Regions from separate parts of the Streptomyces sp. NPDC048462 genome, predicted to be linked through region 1. Evidence: riboswitches for the same ligand, from Rfam matches in the RefSeq annotation. Region 1 holds a riboswitch; each other region holds the start of a gene.
The links. A riboswitch is a leader RNA that binds a small molecule or an ion and turns the genes downstream of it on or off. The one in region 1 is predicted to bind thiamine pyrophosphate.
Positions count from the first base shown of each region.

Region 2: another riboswitch for thiamine pyrophosphate. It lies ahead of thiC (phosphomethylpyrimidine synthase ThiC); the one in region 1 lies ahead of thiO (glycine oxidase ThiO).
Region 3: another riboswitch for thiamine pyrophosphate. It lies ahead of ACGFU6_RS30405 (purine-cytosine permease family protein); the one in region 1 lies ahead of thiO (glycine oxidase ThiO).

Region 1 is NZ_JBICXG010000005.1:396,092-399,360, reverse strand. Features, by position in the region: gene ACGFU6_RS12725 (NAD(P)/FAD-dependent oxidoreductase) at 28-1,212, opposite strand; TPP riboswitch at 1,406-1,518, shown strand; gene thiO (glycine oxidase ThiO) at 1,516-2,694, shown strand; gene thiS (sulfur carrier protein ThiS) at 2,691-2,909, shown strand; gene ACGFU6_RS12710 (thiazole synthase) at 2,912-3,269, shown strand, end outside.
Region 2 is NZ_JBICXG010000017.1:16,628-19,896, forward strand. Features, by position in the region: gene thiC (phosphomethylpyrimidine synthase ThiC) at 1-1,576, opposite strand, end outside; TPP riboswitch at 1,569-1,702, opposite strand; gene ACGFU6_RS25795 (YibE/F family protein) at 1,773-3,110, shown strand; gene ACGFU6_RS25800 (SsgA family sporulation/cell division regulator) at 3,193-3,269, opposite strand, start outside.
Region 3 is NZ_JBICXG010000024.1:11,127-14,395, forward strand. Features, by position in the region: gene ACGFU6_RS30395 (ROK family transcriptional regulator) at 1-203, shown strand, start outside; gene ACGFU6_RS30400 (formylglycine-generating enzyme family protein) at 200-1,165, shown strand; TPP riboswitch at 1,210-1,304, shown strand; gene ACGFU6_RS30405 (purine-cytosine permease family protein) at 1,295-2,695, shown strand; gene ACGFU6_RS30410 (MFS transporter) at 2,720-3,269, opposite strand, start outside.

The sequences.
Region 1 (3,269 bases):
GCCCCGCGCCCCCCGGAGGAGGCCCGGCTACCGGGGCAGGGCCGACTTCAGCGGCACGGAGGCGTCGCCGGCCCGCTCCGGGTCGAGCCGTGTGCCGGCCTCGATGAGCCTGCGCCCCTGGATCAGGTCGCGCGGCCGGCCGACGGAGAGCACCGCGACCAGCACGCCGTCCCGCAGCCAGCACACGGACCAGGCGGGGCCGGCCGGATCACCGCGCCACAGCAGGGTGTCCGCGCCGTCGTGGTGGCCCGCGTACTGCACGAACCGGCCGAACTGCTCGGACCAGAAATAGGGCACGGGATCGTAGGCGGGCGACTCCTCACCGCCCTCCCCCGCCGCCCCGATGATGTGGGCGGCCGCGGTCCGCGGGCCCTGCAGCGCGTTGTCCCAGTGGTGGACCAGCAGCCGCGCCCCGTAGCGCGCGGAGGGGAAGGAGGCACAGTCCCCCACGGCGTACACGTCGGGCAGCGAGGTGCGCAGCGCCGCGTCGGCGGTCACCGATCCGTCGGGCCCGAGCTCGACGCCGGAGCCGGCGAGCCAGCCGGTGGCGGGCCGTGCGCCGATCCCGACGACGACGGCGTCGGCCGGGAGGGCGCGGCCGTCCGCCAGGACCACCCGGCCGGGCTCGACGCGGGCCACCCGCGCCCCGGTGAGGAGTTCGGCGCCGCTCTGCGCGTACCAGGCGGCCATCGGGGCGGCGACCTCGGCGGGCAGGGCGCCCGCCAGGGGCCGGGCGGCGGCCTCGACGACGGTGACCTCGCAGCCTGCGGCGCGGGCCGCGGTGGCGAACTCGGCGCCGATCCAGCCCGCGCCGACGACCACGACGGCGTGCCGGGCCTCCAGGACGGGCCGCAGCCGCGCCGCGTCGTCCAGGGTGCGCAGCAGATGGACGCCGGGCACACCCTCGGAGCCGGGCAGCACGACGGGTTCCGCGCCGGTGGCGACGACCAGGACGTCGTAGGGGACGGGCCCGTCGGAGGTGTCCAGTTCGTGGTCGGCGGCGCGCAGGCCCGCGACCTCGACGCCCAGCCGGAGCCCGATGCCGAGTGTCTCGAAGTCGATGTCGAAGGCGGATTCCTCGGCCTTGCCGAGCAGCACCGCCTTGGACAGCGGTGGGCGGTCGTAGGGCTGGTGGGGTTCGGCGCCGATGAGGGTGAGCGCGCCGGTGAAGCCCTGCTCCCGCAGGGCCACCGCCGTCTGCACGCCCGCCATGCCCGCACCGACGACGACCACCCGCCGCCCGGCCCGCTCCGACTGCCGTTCCGGTCGCTCCGCCCGCTGCTGCTCGTTCACCCGACCACCTTAATCAACTGACGGCCCGTCAGGAAAGGGGTTCCTCGCCGCCCCCGTACCGCCGCCCTCCTGCTTTACCCGGTGCGGGGGGCGGGGTCTAGGGTGGCCCACGTAAAAGACTCGCGGGAGCCCGGACGCACCGGGCTGAGAGGGAGGCTGGACGGCCTCCGACCGTACGAACCTGATCCGGGTCATGCCGGCGAAGGGAGGGGCTGGATGCCCATGCCTGTCCACCGCGCGAGCGGGTCCGACGTCCTCGTCATCGGGGGCGGGATCATCGGCCTGGTGACCGCCTGGCGGGCCGCGCAGCGCGGTCTGTCGACCGCCGTCGCCGACCCCGACCCGGGCGGCGGCGCCGCCCGGGTCGCGGCCGGGATGCTGGCCGCCGTCACCGAACTGCACTACGGCGAGGAGATGCTGCTGGGGCTCAACGTCGCCTCCGCCGCGCGCTATCCGGCGTTCGCGGCCGAGCTGGAGGCGGCGAGCGGGCAGGACATCGGCTTCCGCGCCTGCGGCACCCTGGCCGTCGCGCTGGACACCGACGACCGCGCCCATCTGCGGGAGCTGCACGAGCTGCAGCGCCGCTCCGGGCTGGAGTCGGAGTGGCTGACCGGCCGCGAGTGCCGGCGTCTGGAACCGATGCTCGCGCCGGGCGTACGCGGCGGCCTCCGGGTCGACGGCGACCACCAGGTCGACCCGCGCCGGCTGGCCGCCGCGCTGCTGACGGCGTGCGAGCGGGCCGGGGTCGTCTTCCACCGGCAGCGGGCCGAACGGCTCCGCGTGGTGCGCGACCGGGCGACCGGGGCCGTGCTGGCCGACGGTTCGGAGCCGGCCGCCGATCAGGTCGTGCTCGCCGCCGGCAGCTTCAGCGGCCGGCTCGCGGGCGTGCCCGATCAGGTCCTGCCGCCGGTCCGCCCGGTCAAGGGCCAGGTGCTGCGGCTGACCGTACCCACCGCGTACGCCCCCTTCCTCAGCCGCACCGTGCGGGCCGTGGTGCGCGGCAGCCACGTCTATCTCGTACCGCGCGAGAACGGCGAGCTGGTGGTCGGCGCCACCAGCGAGGAGATGGGCTGGGACACCACCGTCACGGCCGGTGGGGTGTACGAGCTGCTGCGCGACGCCCACGAGCTGGTGCCCGGCATCACCGAACTGCCGCTCACCGAGACCCGGGCCGGTCTGCGCCCCGCCTCCCCCGACAACGCCCCGCTGCTCGGCCGCACCGCGCTGCCCGGCCTCCACCTCGCCACCGGCCACCACCGCAACGGGGTGCTCCTCACCCCGGTCACCGGTGACGCCATGGCGCAGCTGCTGGCCGACGGCGAGCTGCCCGAGGTGGCCCGCCCCTTCTCCCCCGGCCGCTTCCCGGCCGCCGCCCCCGTCCGACAGGAGCAGCACGCATGACCGCGCCCACTTCCCTGGCCGTCTCCGTGAACGGCGAGGCCGTCACCGTCGCCGGGGGCACCACCCTGGACGCCCTCGTCGCGACCCTGACCCCAGCGCCGTCGGGTGTCGCGGCGGCGCTCAACGAGACCGTCGTACCGCGCGGGCAGTGGTCCGCCGCGACGCTCACCGACGGCGACCGGGTCGAGGTCCTGACCGCTGTCCAGGGAGGCTGACCGTGTCCGACGACCTCTTCACCCTCGGGGACACCGTCTTCGGCTCCCGGCTGATCATGGGGACGGGCGGGGCGGCCGGCCTCGACGTGCTGGAGCGCTCGCTGACCGCATCCGGCACCGAGCTGACCACCGTCGCGATGCGCCGCCTGGACCCGACCGTGCGGGGTTCCGTGCTCTCGGTGCTGGAGAAGCTCTCCATCCGCGTCCTGCCGAACACCGCGGGCTGCTTCACGGCGGGCGAGGCCGTGCTCACCGCCCGCCTGGCCCGCGAGGCGCTCGGCACGGACTGGGTCAAGCTGGAGGTGGTGGCCGACGAGCGCACCCTGCTGCCCGACCCGGTCGAGCTGCTGGACGCCGCGG
Region 2 (3,269 bases), on a different contig from region 1:
CATGGAACTCCCGTGCCGTGTCCGGGTCGAGTGCCAGGTTGAACTGGTCCTCCCACCGGAACTCGAACCGGGCGTCCGACAGCGCGTCGTCCCACTCCTGCGCCCCCGGGTGCCCCTTGGCGAGGTCCGCCGCATGGGCCGCGATCCGGTAGGTGATCACGCCGGTCTTCACATCGTCCCGGTTGGGCAGGCCGAGGTGCTCCTTGGGTGTGACGTAACAGAGCATCGCCGTCCCCCACCAGGCGATCATCGCCGCGCCGATGCCCGAGGTGATGTGGTCGTACGCCGGAGCGACATCGGTGGTCAGCGGGCCGAGCGTGTAGAACGGCGCCTCCTCGCAGATCTCCTGCTGGAGGTCGATGTTCTCCTTGATCTTGTGCATCGGGACGTGCCCGGGACCCTCGATCATCGTCTGGACGCCTAGCCGCTTGGCAACCGTGTTCAGTTCGCCGAGCGTGCGCAGTTCGGCGAACTGCGCCTCGTCGTTGGCGTCCGCGATCGATCCGGGCCGCAGCCCGTCACCCAGCGAGTACGTCACGTCGTACGAGGCGAGGATCGTGCAGAGCTCCTCGAAGTGCTCGTACAGGAACGACTCCTTGTGGTGCGCGAGGCACCAGGCCGCCATGATCGAGCCTCCCCGGGAGACGATGCCGGTCTTGCGGCGGGCGGTCAGCGGCACGTACGGCAGGCGCACGCCGGCGTGGACCGTCATGTAGTCGACGCCCTGCTCGGCCTGCTCGATCACGGTGTCCTTGTAGATCTCCCAAGTCAGCTCCTCCGCCCTGCCGTCGACCTTCTCGAGGGCCTGGTAGAGGGGCACGGTGCCGATCGGCACGGGGGAGTTGCGAAGTACCCACTCACGGGTGGTGTGGATGTTGCGCCCGGTGGAAAGGTCCATGACCGTGTCGGCGCCCCACTTGGTCGCCCAGGTCATCTTGTCCACCTCCTCCTCGATGGAGGACGTCACCGCGGAGTTGCCGATGTTGGCGTTCACCTTCACCAGGAACCGCTTGCCGATGATCATCGGCTCGATCTCCGGGTGGTTGACGTTGGCCGGCAGCACGGCCCGGCCCGCGGCGATCTCCTCGCGCACCACCTCGGGCGCGACGTTCTCCCGGATCGCCACGTACTCCATCTCCGGGGTGATCTCGCCGCGTCGGGCGTACCCGAGCTGGGTCACCGGGCTCCCGTCCCGGCTGCGCCGCGGCTGGCGCGGGCGGCCGGGGAAGACCGCGTCCAGATTGCGCAGCCCGCCGCGCGGCGAGGTGTGCTTGATCCCGTCGTCCTCGGGACGGGCGGCCCGGCCCGCGTACTCCTCGGTGTCGCCGCGGGCGATGATCCAGTTCTCGCGCAACGGCGCGAGTCCGCGGCGGACATCGGTGTCGATACCCGGATCTGTGTACGGCCCCGACGTGTCGTAGAGCGTCACGTCCTTGCCGTTGCTGAGGTGCACCTGACGGACCGGCACCCGGAGGTCCGGGCGCGAGCCCTGGACGTACCCCTTGTGCCAGCCGATGGACTTCCCGGCCTCGTCGCTCTGATTCGAGGCAGGCATACGTGCGTCCGCTGTGGTCATGAGACCTACTCCCTACGCCGGCATTACCCGGTAACAGGTTCGGCGGTCGGCGCAGCTTGTCCCGTACGGACGTACGGAGATCAGCGCCCTCTCAGCCCGGTGCTCCGAGCTCCCGCGTGTGCAAAGGTGCCACCACGCTAACGCCCTCACGGGTGTGCTGAACAGTGGGCCCCGCTCGTCTTGCGATGATCGGCCGGTGACGTCCCCCCATATCGTTCCCGAGCAGCCGTCCCATCAGCACGCCCACACGCACTCGCACGGACCCGCCGCACCCGTGTCCAAGCACCTGCGCAAGGTGATCGCCGCCGTACTGATCCCGTTCGCGGCCGCGGTCGCCGTCGGTCTCGTGGTGCTCTGGCCCGGTGGTGCGCCGGCGCACGAGCGCACCGGTGTCGGTTTCGACCGGCAGACCCAGCAGGCCAAGGTGGTGAACATCGACAAGGTCGACTGCAAGGACGTGAACGCGGCCCAGCTGCCCGTCGACGGCGAGACCCCGTCCGCCAAGGACCCGGCCACCGGTGGCGGCGGGGCCGCGGACTGCGAGAAGGCCACGGTCGAGGTCACAAGCGGCGAGGACAAGGGGCGCGCCTTCATCGAGGTGATCCAGCCAGGCGCTCCGCGACAGCTCCGGGAGGGGCAGGAAGTCGTCGTCGCGTACGCCCCCGACGCGCCCCACGACCTCCAGTACTCCGTGACGGACGTGAACCGGAAGTTCCCGATGGCGCTGCTGGCCGGGATCTTCGCCGTCGCGGTGGTCGTGGTGGGCAGACTGCGCGGGGTCATGGCGCTGGTGGCGCTCGCCCTGTCGTTCGCCGTGCTGACCCTGTTCATCCTTCCGGCCATTCTGCAGGGCTCGAATCCGCTGGTCGTGGCGGTGGTCGGGGCCGGCGCCATCATGCTGATCGCCCTCTACATCTGCCACGGGCTGACCGCCCGCACCTCGGTCGCGGTCATCGGCACCCTGATCTCACTGCTGCTGATCGGGCTGCTCGGCTCACTCTTCATCGGCTGGGCGAGCCTGAGCGGGAACACCGACGACAGTACGGGCCTCATCCACGGCCTGTATCCGCACATCGACATGAGCGGTCTGCTTCTGGCCGGCGTCATCATCGGTTCCCTGGGCGTGCTCGACGATGTGACGGTCACCCAGACCTCGGCCGTCTGGGAACTGCACCAGGCGGACCCGACGATGAGTGCGAAGCAGCTTTACCGGGCAGGTATCAGAATCGGAAGGGATCACATCGCCTCGGTGGTCAACACCCTGGTGCTCGCCTATGCGGGCGCCGCGCTTCCGCTGCTGCTGCTGTTCTCGATCGCCCAGAGCAGCGTGGGCACGGTGGCCAACAGCGAGCTGGTGGCGGAGGAGATCGTGCGGACGCTGGTCGGCTCGATCGGGCTGGTCGCCTCGGTGCCGGTGACCACCGCGCTCGCGGCACTGGTCGTCTCCGCGGACCGTACGGGGGTCGGCGCGGAAGCCGAAGCTTCGGCACCCGTACGGAGTGGCAGAGGACGCCGGCGACGGGCGAAGGCCTGAACAGTTGCACACGGAGAGTGATTCACCCGTTCGGCAGGTGTGGTGTTCGACCGGCACCAGGGGCCGGAGAGGCGGTTCCCCGTCAGCCGGCGTTCTGTTCCTCGGCCAGAATTCGCCCCAATGCCTCTTCCAGATTGCCCTCGAAGTCACCCAGCGTGC
Region 3 (3,269 bases), on a different contig from region 1:
TCCTCGCCCCCATCCGGCAACAGCTCGCCGCGCTCTCCCTGCCGTCCGCCCCCCGCACCATCGAGGTGCGCGGCTCCACCCTCGGCGGTGAGGCCGCCGCGCTCGGCGGGGTCGCCCTGCTGCTGCGCACCACCGGCCAGGACCTGGCGGAGCTGCTCGACCGCCCGGCACCCGGCACGCCCGGCGGCGGGACCGCCCGGTGAGCGCCTGCTGCGGGCCCGCCCGCGAGGGCGCCCAGGCCGTGACCGCCGCTCCCCCGGCGGAGTTCGCCGTCCCCGTGCGCGGCCGGGCCGAGCTGCTGCGCGGCATGGTCGCCGTACCCGGCGGACCGTTCCTGATGGGCGGCGAGGACCAGGACGCGTTCCCGGACGACGGCGAGGGACCGGTGCGGGAGGTCACGACCGGGCCGTTCCACATCGACGCGGCCTGCGTCAGCAACGCCCGGTTCGCCGTCTTCGTCAAGGCCACCGGCTATCGCACCGAGGCCGAACTCATCGGCTGGTCGTATGTGTTCGGCGCCTTCGTCCCCCCGTCGGCGCGCCGTGCCGTACTGCCGGGCACCGTGCCCGGCGCCCCCTGGTGGCGGGCGGTGACCGGGGCGCACTGGCGGGCACCCGAGGGGCCCGGCACCTCGATCGGCGACCGCCGGGACCACCCGGTGGTCCATGTGTCGTGGAACGACGCGACGGCCTACGCCCGGTGGGCCGGCAAGCGGCTGCCCACCGAGGCCGAGTGGGAGAAGGCGGCACGCGGCGGCCTCGTCCGGGCCCGGTTCCCCTGGGGCGACGAGCTGACCCCGAACGGCCGGCACCGCTGCAACATCTGGCAGGGCGACTTCCCGGTACGCAACACCCGCGAGGACGGTTACGCGGGCACCGCCCCCGTCAAGGCCTACGCGCCCAACGGCTTCGGCCTGTACAACGTCTCCGGCAACGTGTGGGAGTGGTGCGCCGACCTGTTCAGCGCCGACTGGCACACCAACGGCCGCGCCGAGACCCGCACCGACCCCGCAGGGCCGCCGCACGGCGAGTACCGGGTACTGCGCGGCGGCTCGCACCTGTGCCACCGCTCCTACTGCAACCGCTACCGCGTCGCCGCCCGCACCTCGAACAGCCCGGACAGCACGACCGGCCACGGCGGCTTCCGCTGCGCGCTCGCCGTCTGACCCCCCGCACCGCGGCCCGCAGCCGCCCGGCTATCCTGGCCGCCGCACCGGACACGGGGTGCCCCTCGCAGGGGCTGAGAACACACCCGTCGAACCTGAACCAGTTAGCACTGGCGGAGGGATGTCTTCATGTCATTGCCGTATGCCCAGGACGAGCGCGCCGCCACGGACCGGCGGCCCGCGTTCGACGGGCGGATGCCCACCGCCCCCGGTGATCTGCGCGTGGAGGCGCACGGGATAGCGCCCGTTCCGGAGGACCGCCGCTACGGCGGGCCCGGCCGGCTGTTCACCGTCTGGTTCGCCCCCAACCTGACCATGACCGGGGTCTTCACCGGCACCGTCGGCATCGCGCTCGGCCTGGACTTCGCGACCGCACTCACCGCCGTCGTGCTCGGCACGCTCGTGGGCGCCGTGCCCACCGCGTATCTGGGCACCTGGGGCAGCCAGACCGGGGCCGGGCAACTTCCGCTCGCCAGGCTGGCGTTCGGGCGCGGTGTGGTGCTTCCGGGCACGCTCCAGTGGCTGTCGTCCATCGCCTGGGACGCGCTGATCGGGCTGTTCGGCGGGGAGGCGCTGGCCCAGTTGTGCGGCTGGCCCTTCTGGCTGGGGGTGCTGGTCATGATGGCCGCCCAGGGCGCGCTCGGCGTGCTGGGGTACGAGGTGATCCACCGGCTCCAGACCGTGATGACCTTCGTCCTCGCCGCCGCGTTCGCGGTGCTCGCCACCAAGCTCCTGCACGGGGTCCACCCCGCCGCGACCGGCACCGCGCACGGCGCCGACCGGGCCGGCGCGTTCGTCCTGACGTGCACCATCGCCCTGAGCCTGGCGCTGTCCTGGGCGCCGTACGCCAGCGACTTCAGCCGCTATCTGCCGCGCACCGCTTCGCGGCCCCGGATGTTCTGGTGCACGCTGCTCGGTGTCAGCGTCTCGTTCGTGGCGGTCCAGACGCTCGGCCTGTGGGGTGCGTCCGTCTTCACCGACCAGACCGCGCACGGCGTCGACGCCCTGCTGGGCGGTGGCGCGCTCGGAGCGTTCGGGCTGCTCGCCATCGCGCTCGCCGCGCTGTGCAGCAACGCCATGAACGACTACAGCGGATCGCTGGCGCTGCAGACCATGGGCGTCCGCCTGCCGCGCCCCGTCGCCGCCGCGCTCGCCGCAGCCCTCGGCTTCCCCCTCGTCCTGTGGATGCACGCGGCCGACACCACCGCCCGCTTCCAGAACGTGCTGCTGCTCGTCGGCTACTGGATCCCCGGGTTCGTCGCCATCGTGGCCGTCGACTGGCTCGTCCGCGCGCGGACCCGCGGCGGCTCCCCCGTCGACCTGGCCGCCGAGAGCTCCCGCGCTCAGCCGTGGTGGCCGGCGCTCACCGCCTTCGTCGCCGCGTTCGCCGCCGCGGTGCCGTTCATGAACACCAGCCTGTACGTGGGCCCGGTGGCGAAGGCGCTGCACGGGGCGGACCTCGCCTACGGGGTGGCGTTCCTCGCGGCCCTCGCCGTCTACGCACCGCTGCGGCTGCGCCGCCGCGCCTGACGGCTCCGGGGCGGACCTCGGGTGTCACGCCTTCGCGGTCACCGTCTCGCCGTGGACGTAGCGCCCGCCTCGGAGCAGCGAGACGACTGCGGCCACCAGGCACGCCGCGATGGCGAAGTCGAAGGCCACGGAGAGGCCCTGCTCGAACGGTCCGGAGATCAGCGTCGGGAAGAACGCCCGCCCGGTGAGGTAATCGGCGTGAGCGGTGGGCAGCTGCGCCAGGGTCTCCGGGCCCAGCAGGCTGCGTACCGGGTTGTATCCCAGGAGCGCCGCGAACAGCACGCCGACCGGTGGCAGGGCCGCGACGCGTGCCGCGTCGGCGGACGGCACGCCCTGCTCGGTGAGTCCGTGGGCCAGCGTGTGGGGCAGCGAGCTCGCCAGGCCGGCGATCATCAGCGAGAAGAAGATGCCGATGGAAAGCACCGTGGCCGAGTTCTGGAACGTGGTGCTGATCCCCGCGCCCACACCGCGCTGGTCCGGCGGCAGACTGTTCATGATCGCGGCCCGGTTGGGCGAGGCGAAGAGTCCCATGGCCAGCCCGTTGACGAGCAGGATCAGGGCGAAGAGCGGGTAG